DNA from 2 places in the Lysinibacillus sp. OL1 genome. Region 1 is predicted to be linked to the other one. Evidence: predicted binding sites of a transcription regulator. Region 1 holds the regulator's gene; the other holds the start of a gene.

Region 1 (11,646 bases):
TTAACACCCCAACAAAAATTTAAAGAAGTACCGCGATATTCAGTGTCCATCACAGCAACAATCGATTTTATGTATTTAGCTGGAGGACGACGCTCATGAATAAATTAACGAGTAGTAAAAATTCATCTATGATCTTGTTACTGGCGTTGATAGCTGCTATTTTATTTGCGCTGTATTATTATTTGCTGTCACCAAAATTGGATGAGGTGAATGAAAAAGAGAGTAATGTATTGCAGGTGCAGCAAGAATTAGCTAATGTCAAAGAACAACTAGCACAATTAGACAAGGAGCAGGGACAGCCTACTATCAATATATTAGCCTTAAGACAAAAGCTACCTGCAACAAGAGCCGTTGAAAAGATTATTCTTGATTTAGCTGAGATTGAAGAGGTGACAGGAACTCGTATACTGTCTTTAACGGTTCAAGGTGAAGACGGCACTGTGACACCTTCTGATGTATCGAATGATCTCAATATGTTGGAGCAGGCTGAAGCAGAGGTCAATGGTGATCAGCAGAACAAGGAGAGTACTACACCGATTGCATCTCTTTCGGAGGACTCTTTACCAACTAATCTAAAGCTTATTACTTTTATATTAGAGGTGGGTGCGCTTGATTTTAATTCTCTTGAAAGCTTTTTACAGGAGGTTGAACAATTAGAGCGTGTCATGAAAACCGATAAGATTGAATTTAAATTGCCAGGAGAGCAGGCACAGCTTGAGAAAGATGCAGATCTTACGTTAAAGGCAACAGTGCAAGTGACGACGTTCTATTACGAGGAACAACAATAAAACTTTATTGATAGGCGCACCATACTTCATTTGTATGGGCGCCTATTGGTTTAGGAGGACATAAAATTGGAAATGGCTTATACGATCTTTATTTTTTTATTTGGACTTGTCTTTGGCTCTTTTTATAATGTAGTTGGCTTACGTGTACCACAGAAGGAGTCGATTGTACATCCTCCTTCACATTGTCCAAAATGCCAGAGACGACTAACGGCGCTTGATTTAGTACCAGTTTTGTCTTATGTATTTTTAGGAGGAAAATGTCGGGGTTGTGGCAATAAAATTTCTTGGGTTTACCCAGTCATAGAATTAATGACAGGTGTATTATTTGCCTTTGCTTATTGGCAGCTAGGCTTGGGCATAGAATTGATAGTAGCGTTCCTTTTTATCTCCTTATTAGTTATTATCGTTGTGTCAGATTTGGCCTATATGCTAATTCCAGATAAGGTGTTAGTATTCTTTTTACCTTTGCTAGCTATTGGACGAGTGCTGTCACCATTAACACCGTGGTGGGACTCTCTTGTGGGTGCTGTGGTTGGTTTTGGCATATTATATATCATTGCTGTGCTATCAAACGGTGGCATGGGTGGAGGCGATATTAAATTATTCTTTTTAATTGGTCTCGTTCTGGGTACGATTGATACACTGTTAACGCTATTTTTAGCAGCAGTGATTGGTATGATTGTCGGGATTACCATGTTATCGAAAAACAAACAGGGGAGAAAAACACCCATTCCGTTTGGGCCATCTATTGCATTGGCCGCAGTTATTGTTTATTTCTATGGCGATGTATTAATTAATTGGTATCTAGGCTTTTGGTAATTGTGCAATTTTCAAGAATTTGGAGGGAAGCAAGTGAAACCGATTATTGGTATTACAGCCTTTGTTGAGGATGATTTATCCTCTCAATTAAATGCTGCTTACAGTAAAAGCATCATTGAAGCAGGTGGAATTCCACTGATTATTCCAATTGGAGTAGAAGAAGAGGCAGCCCAGATTTTAGCCCTTACAGACGGTTTATTATTATCTGGTGGTCATGATGTGCACCCATTTCTATTCGGGGCTGAGCCTTCATTAAAGCTTGGAAAAATTCATCCAGCGCGAGATACGATTGAGTTAGCATTGATTGAAGCCGCATTCCAACGTAAGATGCCTATTTTCGGGATCTGTCGAGGAATTCAAATACTAAATGTTGCATTAGGTGGTACCTTATATCAGGATATTGATAGTGATCACTTTAGTACCAAGTTACTCCAACATATGCAGCAATCAGGTCGAGCTGTAGCTACCCATTCTGTACAGGTTATTGCTGACAATCTATTAGCGACTATCGTTGAACAAGAGAAGATTGCAGTGAATTCATTTCATCATCAAGCGGTGAATGTGTTAGCAGAAAAATTAAAAGTAGCAGCAAAATCCAGCGACGGTATTATCGAAGCGGTAGTTCATGAGGAGATGCCATTTTGCTTGGCTGTTCAGTGGCATCCTGAGGAACTAGCCATAGCAGGAGATGAGAGTGCTCAAAAGCTATTTTCAGCCTTTATTGAAGCGAGCTTAAAATTTAAGAAGGAAGCTTAGAAGGGGCATTATACAAAGAATCCAATCGTATATGGATTCTTTTTTTGCGTAAAAAAGAGGATACATGCTCTTAGAAGGAACATAATCCTCAAAACCTGCTTTAATCGTTAATGTACACGTCTGTAAAGACCTACAACTTGTCCTAAAATAGAAACTTGATCGACAATAATAGGTTCCATAGAAGAATTTTCAGGTTGTAAACGGAAATGGTTTTTCTCTTTAAAGAAACGTTTTACAGTTGCTTCATCCTCAGCTGTCATAGCTACAACAATATCCCCATTATTAGCTGTTGCCTTTTGTTTGACAATGACTAAATCTCCATCTAAAATCCCAGCTTCAATCATTGATTCCCCCATGATTTCTAGCATGAACAATTGATCTTCACTTGTGCCATACGTATCGGGTAATGGGAAGTATTCTTCAATATTTTCAATTGCTGTAATTGGAGAACCAGCTGTAACCTTCCCGACAAGTGGGACATGGATCACCTGTTGCTTTTGAATGGATTCTTCAGGCTCTAAAATTTCAATTGCGCGTGGCTTTGTTGGATCTCGACGAATAAAGCCTTTTTGTTCTAATCGAGCTAAATGTCCATGAACAGTTGAACTGGAAGCAAGTCCAACTGCTTCACCAATTTCACGTACTGATGGTGGATATCCTTTAGCTCGTACCTCTTCCTTAATGAAAGCTAAAATGTCCTCTTGTCTTTTCGAAACTTTTTTCATGAGTGCTCACCTCTTTTTTCTAATATCATTCTACTTATTTGATAGTATAACAGAATGCGAACATGTATGCAAACATAGGTTCGAAAAGTGTTTGACAAAAACGTTTGTTCGCTTTATTATGGGAACATACATTCCGAACAAACATTCTTAAAAAGGGGTAATGATTATGACATGGTTGAAGAAAAACACACATATCTCAATTTTAATAGGAGCTTGTTTACTATTTGCAGCATACCTTTACATTACTGATCCAGGAAAAGTTAGTTACGCAGAAATTCAAATTGAACATGGAGATAGCTTGTGGTCGTTAGCTGAGCAATATCGTGGTAAAATGAGTACTGATGATTGGATAAAGCTTGTAAAAACGGAAAATGAACTAGCAGATATTAAAATTGTAGCGGGAAAATCTCTAGTTATTCCTGTAGTGAGTGATCAAGCCAGTCCCATCAATACTATCGAAATTGCGAGAAATGAACAATGATAAATAATCAACTATCGGCTGTTGTCTATTGTCGCGTAAGTACTGAAAAAGAAACACAAAGCTCCTCATTAGAGCGCCAGCAGGAAGAGTTGCTGCGCTATGCTAAAGAGCAAGGCTATGCGGTGAAGGGCGTGTTTAAAGATCAACATAGTGGCTATGATGTAGAACGTGAAGGCTTACTAGAAATGCTTGATTTTATAAAAGATAAGAACATTAATGCTCTTTTTGTCCAAGATGAAACTCGTTTAGGACGAGGCAATGCAAGGATGGCTGTATTACATTTATTACAAAAGTCAGCAACTGACGTTTTTTCGATGCGTGATGCAGGCCCAGTTCAATTAAATGAAATGGATACGATGCTGCTTGAAATTTTAGCGATTGTAGAGGAGTATCAGCGTAGAATCCATAATGCTAAAATTCGACGAGGTATGCGACGTGCTGTAGAAAACGGCTATCGTCCAGAAAATAATTTATCGAACCGAGGTAATCCGCAGGGGCAGGAGCGAAAAGATCTACCTGTAGAGGAAATTGTGAAGCTCCGCAAACGTGGATTTACCTTTGAAGAAATTTCTATAACGCTTAGAGGGTTAGGATTTGAGGTAAGTAAGGCGACTGTACATCGTCGTTTCCAAGAGCACCAAGAAAGATTAGCAGGAAAATAATATTCCTGCTAATTTTTTTTCTGTAAAAAACTACTGAAGCGAAGAAAAGCTTTCGATGATAACATGATTAGGCAGTTGGAAAGGGTGCTCTTTATTTATTCGATCATAAAACATGATGCCATTTAAATGATCGATTTCATGCTGTACAACGATGGCCCCATAGCCCTGTAACTGTACAATGATTTCATGTCCATCGATGTCGTAAGCTTTGACTTTAATTCTCTCATATCTCGGTACAAAACCAGGGACAGGTCGATTTACAGATAGACAGCCTTCTCCCTCCGGTAGATAAATCATATTAAGGGAATGACTCATTATTTTAGGGTTAATCAGCATCATTTCTTGGTCATCAAAGAGTACAGCAAACATTCGTTTATCTACGCCAATTTGATTAGCAGAGAGCCCACTCCCAGGGCGAAGCTTATATTTTTTTGCTAGCGTTGGATTTTGGCTATTTTTCAGATATTGTAGCATGGCTAGGAGGGTATTTCGGTCCTCATTGGTCACGGGTATCGATACTTCTTGAGTTTGTTTTCTTAAAATTGCTGAGTGTTCTTTCACGAAGTCCTTCATTGTAATCATATAATTTGGGTGAAATTTAGTCATAGATAAACACCTCATCAATTCGGCTATTGAGAACCTTAGCAATCTTAAAAGCTAATTCTAGGGTCGGATCATATTTATCATTTTCAATACTATTAATGGTCTGTCTCACAACTCCACACTCTTTTGCAAGAGCAGCTTGTGTTATGCCTAATTTTTTTCTTAAAATTTTGATGATGTTCTTCAGAATTATTCCTCCATTTTGTCCAAAGTATTAGACATATATCGTAAGATAAGAATTAAAAAATGTCCAACTAATTGGACATTTTTTGGTGTGAAAAACAAAACAGTCAATTGAAGGGGAGAAATGGATTTCCATTGCAGGCTGCTTGCTTTCTTGTAGCACACAGACGGAACGGAAATCACCCCACAGCCTTGTTAAAAATTCTCATTCTACTAATGACATCATCTTTTTCAACAACATGAAATGCCCGATTAATTGGACATTTGGGTTTTAAATCATCACTTAATACCAATTTTCATCAAAATTTAGCTTTAACGCATGCCCGAAACAAATACCGAAAGGAATAAAACCTCTTCCTCTTGCTGTAATGATATTTCCATCTTGTACCACTAGTTCATCTGAATAGTTATGAAGTTCAAAGCATCCTAACTGCTCCATGCCATCTAAAGGTAGTCCTACTGTATATTTTTTGTTCTTTAAGACCCCTGCTTTTGCTAATAGGTAAGGGGAGCTAGAAATACTTGCAATCATTCCTCCTTTTGCAGATAGAAGATGAATGAAGTCTAGTAAGCTCTCTTCAAGTTGTAATGTAGAAATATCCATACAGCCTGGTAATAGTAGACTATCAATATCGTCAAGCTCTACCTCATTCACGGATAAATCAGCTATACAATTTAAACCAGATTCTCCTCTGATAGGTTTGGTATTCGATGCAAGTGTGATGATGGGTTTACCGCCTTGCATTAATATGGACAAAGCAACACTCAATTCATATTCACTAAATTGTGGGTATAATAACACCGCAGTTTTCTTCATTTCATACACCTCTTACCTTTTGAGTGTTCCATTCTTCCTCTAAAATAGCGTAATAGTATTCATCCCACCAAGTCTCTCCATGAGGAATGCATTTTTTGAAAAATCCTTCTTGGCGCATTCCGATTTTTTCCATGACTCGGTAAGAAGCGATATTTTCTGGCTGGCATGTGGCAATAATTCGATGAAGTTTCATTTTATTAAAGCTGTGATCTAATAGGGCCTTAGCAGCTTCAGAAGCATAGCCATGATTGTGATAGGCAGGATTCATAACCCATCCAATTTCATACGTATGATCGCCAAAGTATTTGTGGAAAACAAGATGACCAATGACTCGCTGTTGTTCACGTAAAACAATGGCGAAATGTTTTGCTTGCTCGTTGCTATTCTCTGTTATGAAATTTTGAACCTGATCTTCATTCAACACACCCTCTGGCATATAGTGCATGACCGTTTTGTCGGACATATAGCTATAAACGGCCTGCCAATCTGAGGCTTCAAATGTTCGAATAAGTAATCTAGGTGTTGTGATGTTCATGATAGCTCCTCCTAATATCTATCAAATTTTTCCTTTTATTATTAGTTATACACCTCTAACTTCTGGAAGTCATGTAAATAATGGCTAAGAAGTGTTTTTAAGGGTTGGTATAACTGCATTTTAAGGGAAACCATGCTATACTTTGCATACTGAGGTCATTAAGCTAGGTACTGAAAGGTGTGTAACCATGTTATCAAAGGAAAAAATTAACCGAATTAATGAATTATCTGCTAAAGCAAAAAGCGGACAATTAACAGAGGAAGAAGCAAAGGAGCGAACAGCGCTTCGCAAGGAGTATTTAGATACGTTTAGAGCAACTATGCGAGATACGATTGAAAACGTTAAAGTGGTAGATGCAGAAGGAAATGATGTAACTCCTGAGAAGGTAAAACAAGCACAAAAAAATAAATTTCTAAATTAATGTGACACAATTCAATAAAGTATGTATGAAAACGCAAATAGTATAACAAAAAGCATTGTTTTCTAAAGCAATGTTGACTAAACTGTAAAAGAACAATATATAGGACGAGAAAGGATGTCACAATATAATGACTCAACACGCGGATCTTTTAGCAATTAATGCTATCCGAACTTTGTCAATCGATGCTATTGAAAAAGCAAATTCTGGTCACCCAGGTTTACCAATGGGAGCAGCGCCAATGGCTTATACGCTTTGGACAAAACAATTACGCCATAATCCAGCAAATCCAAAATGGTTTAACCGTGATCGTTTTGTACTATCAGCAGGTCATGGTTCAATGCTTTTATACAGCTTACTTCACCTTGGAGGCTATGGTTTACCAATGGAAGAAATTCAAAACTTCCGCCAATGGGATTCATTAACACCAGGACATCCTGAATATGGTCATACAGTAGGGGTAGAGGCAACAACTGGTCCTCTTGGACAAGGAATCGCTATGACTGTTGGTATGGCAATGGCTGAGCGCCATTTAGCCGCTACTTACAATAAACCAGGTCATGACATTGTTGACCACTACACATTTGCGTTATGTGGCGATGGGGACTTAATGGAAGGTGTAGCAGCAGAGGCGATTTCATTAGCTGGTCACTTAAAACTTGAAAAATTAATCGTACTTTACGATTCTAATGATATTTCTTTAGATGGTGACTTAGAAAAGTCATTTTCAGAAAACGTTCAACAACGCTTTGAATCTTATGGTTGGAATTATTTAAAAGTGGCAGATGGTACAGATGTAGATGCTATTAATGCAGCCATTGAAGAAGCCAAAAAATCTACTGGCAAGCCAACATTAATTGAAGTGAAAACAGTGATTGGTTTTGGTTCTCCAAATAAATCTGGTAAAGCAGATTCTCACGGTGCACCACTTGGTACAGATGAAGTTGTCTTAACGAAGGCTGCCTATGAGTGGGCACATGAACCATTCCAAATTCCTGCAGAAGTTTACGATACATTTAATGCGGCTGCTGAAGTGCAAGGCGCACAACCAGAGGAAGCTTGGAATGCAAAATTTGCTGCATACAAAGAAGAATTCCCAGCGTTAGCAGCTCAATTCGAGAAAGCGATGAATGGTGAATTACCAGAAGACTTTGCTTCTGAGTTACCTGTATATGAAGCTGGTAAATCTGTAGCAACTCGTTCTTCTTCAGGCGATGCAATTAATGCTATTGCGAAGAAAACACCTTCATTCTTTGGTGGTTCAGCTGACCTTGCTGGCTCCAATAAAACAACGATGAAGGGTGCAGGAGATTTCTCAGCAGACGACTATGCTGGACGTAACATCTGGTTCGGTGTTCGTGAATTTGCAATGGGTGCTGCTATGAACGGAATGGCTCTTCACGGTGGTTTAAATGTATTCGGTGGTACATTCTTCGTATTCTCTGATTACGTTCGTCCTGCAATTCGTCTATCTGCATTAATGGGTCTTCCTGTAACATATGTATTCACACATGATTCGATTGCAGTAGGGGAAGATGGTCCAACACATGAACCAATCGAACACCTTGCATCATTACGTGCAATGCCAAACCTATCTGTTATTCGCCCTGCGGATGCAAATGAATCAGCAGTTGCGTGGGAGCTTGCAGTAGCAGCAGAAAAAACACCAACTGTTCTTGTATTATCTCGTCAAAACTTACCTGTTCTTGACGCTTCTATTGAAACAGTACGTGAGGGCGTAGCAAAGGGTGCTTACACAGTGTCTCCAGCTACAAAAGAAGTGGCAGATGCTATTTTAATTGCAACAGGCTCTGAGGTTTCGCTTGCTGTCGAAGCACAAAAAGCATTAAAAGCAGACGGTATAGATGTAGCAGTTGTTTCTATGCCATCTATGGATCGCTTCGAAAAACAAGACGCCGCTTACAAAGAATCTGTTCTACCAAAAGCTGTTACAAAACGTCTTGCAATTGAAATGGGGGCATCTTTCGGCTGGCATAAATATACTGGCTTTGAAGGCGATGTTCTAGCAATTGATAAGTTCGGTGCATCTGCTCCAGGTGAATTAGTAATGGAAAAATACGGCTTCACTGTTGAAAACGTAGTAGCAAAAGTGAAAGCATTATAATTTATAATAAATACCACAACACTCAGCGAAATAAACATCGCATGAGTGTTGTGGTACTTTTTTTAGCGGCAAACACAATATGTAAAAACTTCATAAAAAGGGTGAGTAAATGAAGAACTATAAAGTTGTGTTATTTGACTTAGATGGAACATTATCTGATCCTAAAATAGGAATCACTAAATCAGTGCAGTATGCTTTACAGAAAGCGGACGTCATGGTGAATGATTTGGATGAACTGGAACCATTCATCGGACCACCATTACAAGTATCTTTTCAAGAAATCTATGGATTCAATGATGCACAAATAACGCAAGCAATTGGTGATTACCGAGAACGATTTACGGAAAGGGGAATGTTTGAAAATAAACTCTATGAAGATATTCCAGCTTTGTTAGCTCATTTAAAGCAACAAGGATATATACTAACTATTGCCACCTCAAAACCAACTGTCTTTGCGGAACAAATCATAAAGTATTTTCAGCTAGAGTCCTATTTCGATCTTGTCGTAGGAAGTCACTTAGATGGTTCCCGTTCTGCCAAAGGTGAGATTATTGCAGAGGTGCTTCAACAGTTTGATTCCTATCCAAAAGAGCAATTTATTATGATTGGGGATCGAAAATATGATTTGATTGGCGCTCGTGAAAATCAAATCGATGCCATCGGTGTGACATATGGTTTTGGGTCGCTAGAAGAATTAAAAAATGAAGAGCCTACATATATTGTGGACCATGTAAATGATCTCCTAAAATACCTCTAAAAACACGAAAAACTGCATGTCAGCATGCAGTTTTTTTATGTAGGATTATTTAGCAAGCCCATTTTGGAAGGCGTAGACGACGGCTTGAGTACGATCTTGAACTTCTAGCTTTGCTAAAATATTACTAACATGTGTTTTTACTGTTTTCAAGGCAATATATAGCTCATCAGCGATTTCCTGATTGGCTTTACCCTGGGCCATTAGCAATAATACTTCCATTTCACGTTCAGTCAATTGTTCGTATAGTGGCGTACTATTGCCGTGGCGCATGCGGTGCATCATTTTGGAAGTGACCTCTGGCTCTAATACCGTTTCGCCACCCATCGTTTTTCGAATAGCATCTGCAATTTGTTTGGCATTAGATGTTTTTAAAATATAGCTTACCGCGCCAGCCTCTAAGGCAGGATATACTTTATCATCATCTAAAAAGCTAGTCACCATCATGATTTTTGCCTCAGGCCATGCTGCTAATATTTCCACTGTTGCCTCTGCTCCTGTCATAACAGGCATCACATTATCCATTAAAATAATATCAGGCCTTAGCGCTAGGGCACGTTCCACAGCTTCTTTACCGTTCTCAGCCTCACCTACAACCGTAATATCTGGCTGTGCTGAAAGATAGGCTGACACACCAATCCGTACCATTTCATGATCATCCACTATGAGCACTTGTATCATCGACATTGACCTCCTCTTTTTGTAAAGGAATTTTAACCTCTACAATTGTTCCTTCACCAGGCACTGATACAATTTTATAGGTGCAGCCAATTTCAACTGCTCGTTCAGCTATGTTTTGTAAACCGTATGATGTGGATTTATCTTCCTCCACATCAAAGCCTAAACCATTATCTTGAATTCGTAAAATAGCTAAGTCGTCTCGTGCCACAAGAAGTAATTCCACCTCACTTGCTTTGGCATGACGCAGCGTATTGGAGAGTGCCTCTTGTGCAATACGAAATAAATGATCTTCCTCTGCTTTAGTTAAGGCCATTTCTTCTAATTCATATTCTATATGGAAATAAACTTTTTGCTGAAGTTCAATAATCAATTCCTCTAAGCCTTGTGCCAATGTTTTATTGTGTAAAGCTACAGGCCGTAAGTGTAGCAGTAATGCACGCATTTCTAGCTGGGCCTGCTGAACGATTTTCTCAACCTGTTTTAAGCTAGTAGCATGTTCGTCATTTTCAGTTAATGCAGATAGTAACATAGAGGCAGCAAATAGTTGCTGTGACACAGAATCATGGAGTTCTCTAGCTAGTCGTTGGCGTTCAGCAATAATACGCTCCTGAATAATTTTATCATTGGCCTCAGCCCGTTCATTGGACAAACGCTGTAAACTTTTACGTTGCGTATCAATTAATTCACTCGTTTGGACAAGTGCCTTTTTTAACGATTTCGGAAGAGCTTGTTTTTTAGGAAAAACAAAATCAGGCTCGATCAGTTGTTTCACTATTCGTGTTGCCTGCGCTTCTCGTGCCCTTGCAGTCATACTGATCCAGCTGGCAAACAGGAAGCTAAGTATAAACAGGCTAACTAGGATGATGCCACCTAGAGGGATATTATCGTAATTCTGCTGCCATAAGGGCTCCCATGTTTTTTCATCAGGATTGCCCCATAGTGCAACAAGAAGACCGAAAACAGCACTCATTAAAATGAAAAATAATGTAAATAATCTTGAGATAAAGGCTATCATTTTCGTAGCACCTCCAAATCTCCAAGCCAGGTTGCGACATGAATAATCAGTACACGTTTAGCATCCTGGGGGTTGCCGTCTGAGAAAGTAATACTTTCATTTACTATACGTTGCGGCCCTACGTGTAAGCAGGAGAGCTCACCAAATAACGTCGTATACTGTAAACGGAATGGAATTTCATAAGGAATATAAATTTGAACTTTACCAATACCTTGTCGAATTGTAATAAGACTAGTGCCAGCTGGTAAAATCGTTTGCGTTGTATCGATGGTAATATCTCCAGC
Region 2 (11,646 bases), on a different contig from region 1:
AACTGAAGAGATGAAGCAAACAATTTCCGCAGGTACTGTTGAAGCAGATGGTGCGACAACTTCTTATACGTTAACAGGTACGGATACAATGAAACTAAAAATCGAAGTATCAGGCCCTACATTTGTTGGTATTCGCAATCAACAGCAACAAGAAATATTAACAGATACGCGTGTCTATAATGCCGGGGAAGTAGTTGAATTTGACGCCTCAACACAAAACTATGTTCGTATTCGTCTCGGTAATTCAACGCAAGCTAAAATCTATATTAATGACGAACTTCTAACGTATGCACAACAAATTGTAACGCAAAATATCGTCATCAATTTCAATAAAGAACAGTAGTCATCACATGATGACTACTTTCTTTCATCATGAAAGGTGTTAGAAAAATGAACATTCCAAATAAAATTACCATCTCTCGAATCTTACTTATTCCATTCTTTGTCATTGTTATGATGTTTGATTTTGGCTGGGGAACATTATCACTTTTTGGTGCAGAGATGCCAATCCATCATTTTATAGGCGCACTTATTTTTATCTTTGCTTCAACAACCGATTGGGTGGATGGTTATTACGCACGTAAGTATAATCTTGTAACGACATTTGGGAAATTTTTAGATCCCTTAGCTGACAAGTTACTTGTCTCAGCAGCCTTTATTTTAATGGTCGAGCTTAAGATGGCACCTGCTTGGGTAATTATCATTATTATTAGTCGTGAATTTGCTGTAACGGGTTTACGTTTGATTTTGGCAGGTGGAGGAGAAGTCGTAGCTGCCAATCAGCTTGGTAAAATTAAAACTTGGGCACAAATTGTAGCGATTGCTGCTGCTCTTTTACACAATACAATCTTTACATTGGTTGGTATTCCATTTGATACAATCATGCTCTATGTTGCATTGTTCTTTACACTTTGGTCAGGATGGGATTATTTCTATCTAAATCGACGTGTATTACTTGAGTCTAAATAAGAAAGGTCTTGGGGTTCATGAATGCTGAAATTCTTGCGGTTGGCTCAGAACTATTATTAGGTCAAATTACGAATACAAATGCGAGGTTTATCTCAAGCCAGCTATCCGAGCTTGGCATCAACGTTTTTTATCATACCGTAGTAGGCGATAATGCAAAGCGTTTAGAACAAGCTATCGAAGTGGCAGAGTCTCGTGCAGATCTCATTATTTTTTCGGGAGGACTTGGTCCGACAAAAGATGATTTAACGAAGGAAACGATTGCACGTCATCTTGGTGTTTCTCTTGAGTTTGATGAAGTAGCATTGACGTATATTGAGCAATTTTTTGCTAAACGAGGACGTCCAATGACGGAGAATAATCGTAAACAGGCATTAATTTTAGCTGGGAGTGAGGTATTAGCTAATCACCATGGAATGGCTCCAGGTATGATCTTCACAAAAAATGATCGCACTTATATTTTATTACCAGGACCTCCAAAAGAGTTAGAACCAATGTTTCAATTTGAGGCTAAACCTAAACTTGCTGCGATGCTTAATGATGGAGGGATCATTGCATCACATGTTATGCGATTTTATGGAATTGGTGAGGCCGAGCTTGAAGTACAAGTTCAAACTATTTTAGATGCACAAACCAATCCAACAGTTGCTCCACTTGCTTCTGATGGTGAGGTAACGTTACGCGTAACAGCTAAAGCCGCAACAGAGCAACAAGCTGACCAGCTTATTAAGGCAAAGGTTGCAGAAATACAAGCACTTGTTGGTGATTATCAATATGGTGTAGATGATGATTCCCTTGCCTCAAAAACGGTAGAAATGCTACTGGATAATGAGCTAACGATTGCGGCTGCTGAAAGTTTAACTGCTGGTTTATTTCAATCTGAACTTGCGGAAATTCCAGGGGTAGGCAATGCACTTATAGGAGGCGTTGTTACCTATGCAGCAGATGCGAAAGTAAAACAGCTAGGCATTTCACAAGATTTAATTGATACACATGGTGTTGTGAGTGCTGAGTGTGCAGCGGCAATGGCAAGTGCTGTTCGTGAGAAATTTGCTACAAATATTGGGATTGGCCTTACAGGAGAAGCAGGTCCCACTGCGCATGATCATCAGCCAGTAGGTACGGTTTGGATTGGTATTGCTATAAATGATGAGGAGCCGCTTACATATTTACTTCATTTATCAGGCATGCGAAATACGAATCGACTCCGTGCGGTGAAATTTACATGTCATTATTTAATGCAGCTTTTAGAAGAACGTGGCTACGCAAAACGTTATTAAAATAGAGTAAAACATAGGAATTTGGGTAGAGGAAAACTATCCAAATTTTTATTTTGAAGGAAAATCGAATAAATGTTCGCTTTTTTCTTGCGTGTTTTCTCAAAAACAAGTATAGTAGAGATAGATAAAAACAGTGAACAGTTTTCGAAGGAGGAAAATGAATGAGTGATCGTAAAGCAGCCTTAGAACAGGCTCTAAAGCAAATTGAAAAGAATTTTGGTAAAGGTTCCATTATGAAACTCGGTGAAAAAACCGATTTAGAAATTGCGACATCTTCAAGTGGTTCACTTGCACTTGATGCTGCATTAGGAGTGGGTGGATATCCACGTGGACGTATTATTGAAGTATACGGTCCAGAATCATCTGGTAAAACAACTGTTGCTCTACATGCCATTGCTGAAGTACAAGCAACAGGTGGACAAGCAGCATTTATCGACGCTGAGCATGCATTAGACCCGATCTATGCGCAAAAATTAGGTGTCAATATTGATGAGCTATTATTATCACAACCCGACACAGGTGAGCAAGCACTTGAAATCGCAGAAGCATTAGTGCGCAGTGGTGCTATTGATATTATCGTCATTGACTCTGTTGCTGCCTTAGTGCCAAAAGCTGAAATTGAAGGGGATATGGGTGACTCTCATGTCGGCTTACAAGCACGTCTAATGTCTCAAGCTTTACGTAAACTTTCTGGTGCGATTAATAAATCAAAAACGATTGCTATTTTCATTAACCAAGTTCGTGAAAAAATTGGTGTCATGTTTGGTAATCCAGAAACAACACCAGGTGGACGTGCGCTTAAATTCTACAGCTCTGTTCGTTTAGAAGTGCGTCGTGCAGAAGCTATTAAACAAGGTAATGATATTGTTGGTAACCGTACTAAAATTAAGATTGTTAAAAATAAAGTAGCACCACCTTTCCGTACAGCTGAAGTAGATATTATGTATGGAGAAGGAATTTCTAAAGAAGGCGAAACAGTCGATTTAGGCGTAGAATTAGACATTGTACAAAAAAGTGGTTCTTGGTATGCATATGGCGATGAGCGCTTAGGTCAAGGACGAGAAAATGCTAAACAGTATTTAAAAGAAAATACTGCTGTCCTAGAAGACATAGCAAATAAAATCCGAGCTTCTTATGGTATTGCGGCTTCTTCTTATACAATTGCTGCCCATGATGATGAAGAAGAGATGGATGAAGAATTAATGTTACTTCTGGAAGAAGAATAATTAATGATTGCATTGTTCCCACTTTATTGAGGGGGGCAATGCATTTTTTTTGTCTATATTCTTAAATTTTTACACATAATAAGAGAGAGGCTATGTATTTATTTCTTATGTACTGTTTTTTTACTAATTGTTTTTAACATAAAAAATTTTCTAGTGAAATAGTAATAGGGGAAAAATTCACTGAATGGATAGGACTTACTTTTTTTGGCTAAGGTGGCGAACAGATGCCTGACTATCCTTGACAGAGCCTGAGGCTAGCTATACAATTAAATATGTATAATTTCTGAATTATGACTTTAAATAGGCAGTACATTTTATCCTCATTTAGCAAATGTTTTATAGTGAAATATCCTTTAAAATGGATGTCTAAACGCCTACTGGATGAAGATAATGCCTTTGGCCAATGAAACGGGTTTTGCATAAATTCTAACAAAATCTGGTGCATTTTAGCTAAGGCGACATAGATGTATGCGCCGACTGAAACTGTAATACCCAAATAGCAAGAGGAGGTGTTCATATGGATGGAATTACTATCATCTCCGCTTTGCTTGGACTCATCGTTGGTGCCGCTGTTAGCTATATCTACATGAAAAAAGTGAATGACTCAAAAATCACTGGTGCTAAACATGTCGCTGAAACAATCGTTGAAGAAGGAAAACGAGAAGCGGAGGCAATGAAGAAAGAAGCACTACTTGAAGCCAAAGATGAAACTCACAAATTTCGTACTGAAGCTGAAAATGACATTCGTGAACGTCGTTTAGAACTTCAAAAACAAGAGAACCGTTTATTGCAAAGAGAAGAGAATCTTGATCGCAAAGATGATGCTCTAAATAAGAGAGAAGCTGGCTTAGAGCGCAAAGAACAAGCTCTAGCTGAAAGACAACAGCATATTGAACAGATGGAGAGCAAAGTGGACGAGCTCATGGCATCACAAAAAACAGAGCTAGAACGAATTTCTGCTTTAACTAGGGATGAAGCTAAATCAATTATCCTCAATGAAGTAGAAAAAGAGTTATCAACTGATATTGCTGTGATGACGAAAGAAGCTGAAACACGTGCGAAAGAAGACTCAGATAAAAAAGCACGTGAAATTTTATCATTAGCACTACAACGCTTTGCTGCAGATCACGTAGCAGAAACAACTGTATCTGTTGTGAACTTGCCAAATGATGAAATGAAGGGACGTATTATTGGTCGCGAAGGCCGTAATATCCGTACATTGGAAACGTTAACAGGAATTGATTTAATTATTGATGATACGCCAGAAGCGGTTATATTATCAGGCTTTGATCCAATTCGCCGTGAAACAGCTCGACTTGCACTTGAAAAACTTGTACAGGATGGTCGTATTCACCCAGCTCGTATTGAGGAAATGGTGGAAAAAGCTCGACGTGAAGTGGATGAACAAATCCGCGAAACAGGTGAGCAAACTACATTTGAAATTGGTATTCATAACTTACATCCAGATTTAATGAAAATTTTAGGCCGCATGAAATATCGTACAAGCTATGGACAAAATGTCCTAAAACATTCAATTGAAGTCGCACATTTAGCAGGATTACTTGCTGCTGAACTTGGTGAAGATGTAGCATTGGCTCGTCGTGCGGGCTTATTACATGATATTGGAAAAGCAATCGATCATGAAGTTGAAGGAAGCCACGTTGAAATTGGTGTGGAATTAGCAACAAAGTATAAGGAACACCCAGTTGTTATTAATAGTATTGCTTCGCATCATGGTGATACTGAAGCAACATCTGTTATTGCGGTATTAGTCGCTGCAGCTGATGCATTATCAGCAGCTCGTCCAGGTGCACGTAGTGAAACACTTGAAAACTATATCCGCAGACTTGAAAAGTTAGAGGAAATTTCAGAAAGCTATGATGGCGTAGAAAAATCTTATGCGATTCAAGCTGGACGTGAAATTCGTATTATTGTACAACCTGAAAAAATTGATGATTTAGCATCTCATCGTCTTGCGCGTGATATTCGCAAACGTATTGAGGAAGAACTCGATTACCCAGGTCATATTAAAGTAACAGTCATTCGCGAAACACGTGCTGTGGAATACGCGAAATAAATAATAAAATAATAGGCATCCCTTGACCAAGGTCAGGGGATGCCTTTTTGTATGTGAATAAAATTCGATGTGATCTACCCAGTAAGAATAAATGGATGATTCCAACAATATAGTATGGAATAAAGCATAGTGAACTAGCCTCACCATGAATACCTTTTTAAAAATTAACCAGCCTAGTTATACTCCATTTTTACAACTGTTTTATGTTTTGACAAGGAGTGAAGAGCATTGAAAGAAACAATCACATTACAAGATATATTGAAAATAGTCCGAGAAAACTTTCTTTTTATCATAAGTTTTACACTTTTTGCAGCGTTGGTTACGGGCTTTATTAGCATCTTTGTGTTAAAACCTACCTATGAGGCAGAAACGCAAATTTTAGTTAATCAAAAAAATATAGAACAACCACATTTAGGTGTACAACAGGTTGAAACAGATCTCCGACTTATTAATACGTATAATATTATCATAACAAGTTCTGCTATTTTATCTAAAGTTATAAATAGGCTAGATTTGGATGTCACACCTGAAGTTTTAATGGATCAAATTACTGTATCTAGTGCCAATAACTCACAAGTTGTCAATATTAATGTTGTAGACAAGCAAGCAGGGTTGGCTGTCGAAATTGCCAATACAATAGCAGATGTGTTTCAAGAGGAGATCCAAGTTTTAATGACGGTTGATAATGTTAATATTTTGTCAGTTGCACAATTAGATAAGGAACCTGTACCGATTGCGCCAAATAAAACTCTTTATATAGTAGCAGCCTCGTTTATTGGTTTTGTTTTAAGTGCTGCTCTCATAATCATAATAGAGAGCTTAGATACTACAATCAAGACTGAGCAAGATATTGAAGAGCTAATAGGACTACCGATTATTGGCTTGATTAGTCAAATTAGTGATGCTCACAATAAAAGCACTAGGATAAAATCTCGTAAAACGAGGAGAGGATCATAATGTTTTGGAAAAAAAAGAAAAAGAAGAAGTTAGTGAAAATGGCACGAAAACTTGTGACGATTGCAAATGACCATTCTTTTATTTCTGAACAATTTCGAACAATCCGAACAAATATTACTTTTTCAATGCCTGATAGAGAGATTAAAACAATATTAGTAACATCTGCAACACCAGGTGAAGGAAAGTCAACCAATGCAGCCAATATAGGTGTTGTTTTCGCACAAGAAGGAAAACGGGTCGTCATCGTAGATGCAGATTTACGAAAACCAACAATGCATTATACGTTTCTATTGCAAAATGCTAGAGGACTATCAAATTTACTAACAAGACATTTTACAATTTCCGAAGTCGTCAATAATACAGATATTGCTAATCTATATGTCTTGACAAGTGGGCCTATTCCCCCCAATCCAGCAGAGTTACTAGCTTCTACCTTAATGGGGAGTGTAATTGAGGAACTAAAGAAAGAGTTTGACATCATTATTTTTGATGCGCCACCCCTATTATCTGTAACAGATGCTCAAATTTTGTCCAATAAATGTGATGGTACATTATTAATTGTGAACAGTGGAGTTGCAGAATATGAAAGTGTGCTAAAAGCAAAGTCAAGCCTTGAAGCCTCAAAAGCAAATATTTTGGGCGTAGTATTAAATAACTATAAAATGCCACTCCATCAATATTATGAGCAATATTATCGTTAATTCAAGTACCTAGACAGGGAAGTGAAGTACAGTGATTGATATGCACAGTCATATATTATTTGATGTCGATGATGGTCCGAAAACGATTGAAGAGACACTTTGTTTATTTGAGCAGGCAGTTTTGGAGGGGATTTCAACGATTGTTTCCACTTCGCATGCTTTACATCCATTGTATAATGTCTCCTTTGATGTCGTGAATGAGCAAATTGCACAGTTACAAATGGCAATTGACCAACGTAATATGCCGTTAAAACTTTACACGGGACAAGAGGTACGCTTGGCAGGTAACATTCTAGAATTGTATGAAAAAAAACAATTACATACATTAGCAAATTCCAATTATTTGCTGTTGGAACTTCCCTCTAATCATATTCCCAAATATACAAAGGATATCATTTACTCGTTATTAACAGCAGGCATAACACCAATTATTGCACACCCAGAGCGAAATAGAGTCATTTCAGAAAATCCAAGTCATTTGGAACAAATTATACGTGTGGGGGCACATGCACAAATTACATCAGGAAGTTTAGCAGGATTGTTTGGCAAAACCGTCCAAAAACTTTCGCTAAATTTAGTGCGCTCGAATCTTGTCCATACATACGGTTCAGATGTGCATAACTTAAATACACGTCCTTTCTTATTTGAAAAGGGACTTAGATTTTTAGAAAAACAAAAAGATTTGGATGTGGTAGATTTTTTGCTTGAAAATAACGAACGAATCATTAATAATCAGCCATTAATTGTATATGAACCAGATGATACTTTCACAAAAAATTGGTGGAAGTTTTTTTAAAATGGGAAAGCATCTTTAAGTTGTAAGGACAAAAGGTAGCAAAAAGTAGCTGAAGCGCTAGAGACATTCAGTGTTTAAGGGGGTTATATGAGATGCGAGTTGTTTTTATGAGGAGTAACCCTGTTTCTCCAGATCCAAGGGTTGAAAAGGAAGCACATTGCCTTGCAAAAAATAATTGGAATGTTCACATTTTAGCTTGGGATAGAGATAAAAAATATAAAATAAAGGACCAACTGTTAGAAGGTGATCATGCAATTCGTATTACAAGGTTTGGTATTCCGGCAACATTTGGAGGAGGTTTGAAAAAGAACTTAGTCCCATTTATAAAATTTCAACTTAAACTTTTTCAATGGTTACTTCGCCATAAAAATACGTATGATATGATTCACGCTTGTGATTTTGATACAGCGCTAGTAGGTACAATATGTGGAAAATTACTTCGTAAAAAAGTAATCTACGACGTATTTGATTCGTATACATCACCATTTTATGGACCACAGCGTATTGGAAAGGTCATTGCTAGTATAGATATACGTCTTATGAATAGTGTGGATGCAGTCATTATATGTACAGAAAAGCGCAAAGAACAGATAGCGAAAGCTTCACCTAAAAAAATAGAGGTCATATATAATACTCCACGTTATATAGATTCAAATGATTGCTTAGATTTGAATCCGAAAAAAATAAAAATAGTCTATGTAGGTATACTTACTGAAAATCGATTGATTAGTGAATTGGTTGAAGTAGTAAAGAATACGCCAAGTTATGAGCTGCATATTGGTGGATTTGGTAAGTTAGCTGATACATTGCTGCAAACTTCGAGAATGCATGACAATATACACTTTTATGGTAAGTTACCCTATGAAAAAACAATAGAGTTAGAGAATAGTTGTGACATTATGACGGCTATTTATGACCCTACCATTTCTAACCATTATTATGCCGCACCTAATAAATTCTATGAAGCATTAATGCTTGGAAAGCCTTTGATTATGGTGAAAAATACGGGAATGTCAGAAGTAGTTGCAACAAATAATTTTGGAGAACTTATTGATTACAATAGAGAGAGTTTACAAAACGGAATTGACAATTTGGTAAAGCGTAGAAAAGAATGGCCAGAAATTTCTCGTGAAATGAAGGCGCTGTACGAAGAAGATTATAGCTGGACGAAAATGGAGAAACGAATAACAGATTTATACAGTAATTTATAAAAACGATGCGGGGTATGAGCAGCAAAGGGAGTGGCATGTAGCGACTATCGAACCGTTTTTACAAACGTAAGAGCAATATGAAAATTTACGATAGTATTTTTAGGGGGACTAATATGAAAATATTATTTGTTGCACAAAATTTTCAAATGGGTGGTATCCAAAAGGCGCTAATTAATATGCTAAAAGAAATCAGCCTCTACGAGAAATACGAGATAGATGTTTTTACATTTAGCGGAGGGGAATTAATGAACGATATTCCCTCCAATGTGAAGGTAAATACAGGGAACTTACTGTTACAGCTAATTGCTACACCTTTTGTTGAAGTGAAAAAAAGAAATAACGTATGGCATATTATTTTACGTATTGTGTGTATGATAGTTGTTCGATTAATAGGTTCCCACACCTTCTATTCGATACTTTTAAAAAAACATCGCAATAATTGTCATTATGATATCGCCATTTCTTATTTTAATGATGTACCTAATCAATATTTCAATAAAGGGACCAATTTATTTGTAGATCAATTTGCGATAGCAGATCGTAAGTTCGCATGGATTCATACAGACCCCATTAAAGCGAATTTTAATTATAAGGCTTGTGTTAAAACTTATAAAAATTTTGATCGATTGTTGTGTGTTTCTGCAGCATGTAAGGAAAATTTGATAAATTTTCTTCCAGAATATCAACATAAAATTTCAGTAGTATATAACTTTTTTCCAATTGAAGAGATTAAAGAACTGGCATATCAATATACACCGTTTCTTAAAGGCGAGTTGGATTTAATATCTGTTGGGCGAATTGAAAATAGTACAAAAAGGTTCGACCTTATTCCACATCTGTGTAAGTTGTTAAAGGAAGCTTCTATAAATAATTTTCGCTGGCGCATTTTAGGGGATGGACCAGACCTACTTTCGAATCAGCAATTAGCTTTGCAACTTGGTGTAGAGGATGTAGTTGAATTTGTAGGGGAAATGAAAAATCCGTATCCATTTATAAAATGTAGTGATGTATTCGTTTTAACATCTGCCTACGAAGGCTACCCAATGGTCATTGGGGAGGCATTAATTGTACAAACGCCTGTTATTACAACGGACTTTGCCGCAGCAGGTGAACAAATTTGTAATGGTCATAACGGATTGATAACAGGCTTTAACATTCAAGATATCTTTCAAGTCATGTCTAGTGTTATGAAAAATACAGAATTACTACACAATATGAAAAATTACATAGAGGAAAATCACTACACAAACAAAAAAGCTCAAGAGCAACTAGTATTGGAGTTTGATGTACATGATAGAATCTAAGAATTTTAGTGTGCTCATTTGTATAATTTCAAGTATCTTTGTCGTATTCAAAATATATACAGGTAGTAATCTATTTCTCTGGTTCTTCTTCCTTTTAACTAGTATGGCGATGCTGCTAGATAAGCAGCAGCATCGAATGGACTATTTATTGTTTTTTATATCGTGGGTGTATGTCATTAAATTCGATATAACAGGATATTCACTGCTTGTTGTACTTAGTTCTTTCTATATTTTGTTAAGTATTTTGACGCTCTTTTTACAAAAGCAAGGTATTTCAAAACGACTCTTATTGACCTATTTTTTATTTGCATTTTATACGGTAGCCGTAACGTTAGTTAGTGGTGGTAATCTTATTGCAGTTTTAGGCTTTGTGTTGAATTATAGTGTGCTCTTTTGTGCAATATTGACCCTCCATGATAAGGCATATTTCAGAAGGTATACGTATATCTATGCATCGGGTTTACTAGCTGCTTCGATCGTTCGATTGATCAGTTATTCTATTCCAGAAATTGATCATTTTATAGAGTCAATGACCATTGTAAATACAGTGAAGACAATGAACTCGATTAGTACAAGATTTACGGGTTTAGATTTAGATCCAAATTACTTTAGTTTGCAAGTATTAATAGCAATGGCTTGTTTATTAGTGCTTTTTAATCTGGATGGAAAAAAGGAGAAAAAGTCAATTGTATTACTCGTAATATTAGCATTTTTTGGCATACTGACCTACTCAAAAATGTTTATTATTACATTAGTCATTTTCATTATGATGACATTTATTGTCTTCATTAAAAATAATGTGAAGACAGCTATTAAATTTTCGTCTTTTATCGTGATTATTTGTGGTGTTGCCCTCTATTTTTTTTACGAGAAGTTATTCGCAATTTATTGGATTCGTTTTTTTGGTTCAGGAATATCGACAGATGCCATTACCACTGGTCGAGTGAGTAGTTGGGGCCTTTTTGTAAATGAAATCTTTCAAAACACGAAAGTATTTATTTTGGGAGCAGGATTTGGCACAAGCTTTGCGAAGGTGAAGATGGCACATACAATGTACTTATCAACTCCCTATTATATAGGTTTAATTGGAGTAGCCTTGTCAGTACTATACATTTCAAGCCTCTATAA

Evidence for each region. Region 1 encodes LexA, which represses DNA repair genes until DNA is damaged. Its sites were predicted from a motif close to CGAACATATGTTCG; they were not measured.
Region 2: recA (recombinase RecA) is a predicted target of LexA. The motif match lies at 2,312-2,325, and genes of this name have one in related genera.

The regions. Positions count from the first base shown of each region.
Region 1 is NZ_SJDS01000001.1:39,420-51,065, forward strand. It holds gene EW028_RS00190 (PilN domain-containing protein) at 1-99, shown strand, start outside; gene EW028_RS00195 (hypothetical protein) at 96-788, shown strand; gene EW028_RS00200 (prepilin peptidase) at 855-1,607, shown strand; gene EW028_RS00205 (gamma-glutamyl-gamma-aminobutyrate hydrolase family protein) at 1,641-2,363, shown strand; gene lexA (transcriptional repressor LexA) at 2,471-3,088, opposite strand; gene yneA (cell division suppressor protein YneA) at 3,255-3,569, shown strand; gene EW028_RS00220 (YneB family resolvase-like protein) at 3,566-4,231, shown strand; gene def (peptide deformylase) at 4,262-4,837, opposite strand; gene EW028_RS00230 (helix-turn-helix transcriptional regulator) at 4,830-5,021, opposite strand; gene EW028_RS00235 (DJ-1/PfpI family protein) at 5,301-5,834, opposite strand; gene EW028_RS00240 (GNAT family N-acetyltransferase) at 5,836-6,369, opposite strand; gene EW028_RS00245 (DUF896 domain-containing protein) at 6,557-6,790, shown strand; gene tkt (transketolase) at 6,918-8,912, shown strand; gene EW028_RS00255 (HAD family hydrolase) at 9,022-9,669, shown strand; gene EW028_RS00260 (response regulator transcription factor) at 9,715-10,347, opposite strand; gene EW028_RS00265 (sensor histidine kinase) at 10,322-11,362, opposite strand; gene liaF (cell wall-active antibiotics response protein LiaF) at 11,359-11,646, opposite strand, start outside.
Region 2 is NZ_SJDS01000011.1:39,235-50,880, reverse strand. It holds gene EW028_RS18260 (helix-turn-helix domain-containing protein) at 1-343, shown strand, start outside; gene pgsA (CDP-diacylglycerol--glycerol-3-phosphate 3-phosphatidyltransferase) at 391-969, shown strand; gene EW028_RS18250 (competence/damage-inducible protein A) at 987-2,246, shown strand; gene recA (recombinase RecA) at 2,408-3,472, shown strand; gene rny (ribonuclease Y) at 3,990-5,549, shown strand; gene EW028_RS18235 (YveK family protein) at 5,778-6,506, shown strand; gene EW028_RS18230 (CpsD/CapB family tyrosine-protein kinase) at 6,506-7,207, shown strand; gene EW028_RS18225 (tyrosine-protein phosphatase) at 7,248-8,003, shown strand; gene EW028_RS18220 (glycosyltransferase family 4 protein) at 8,096-9,214, shown strand; gene EW028_RS18215 (glycosyltransferase) at 9,328-10,518, shown strand; gene EW028_RS18210 (hypothetical protein) at 10,505-11,646, shown strand, end outside.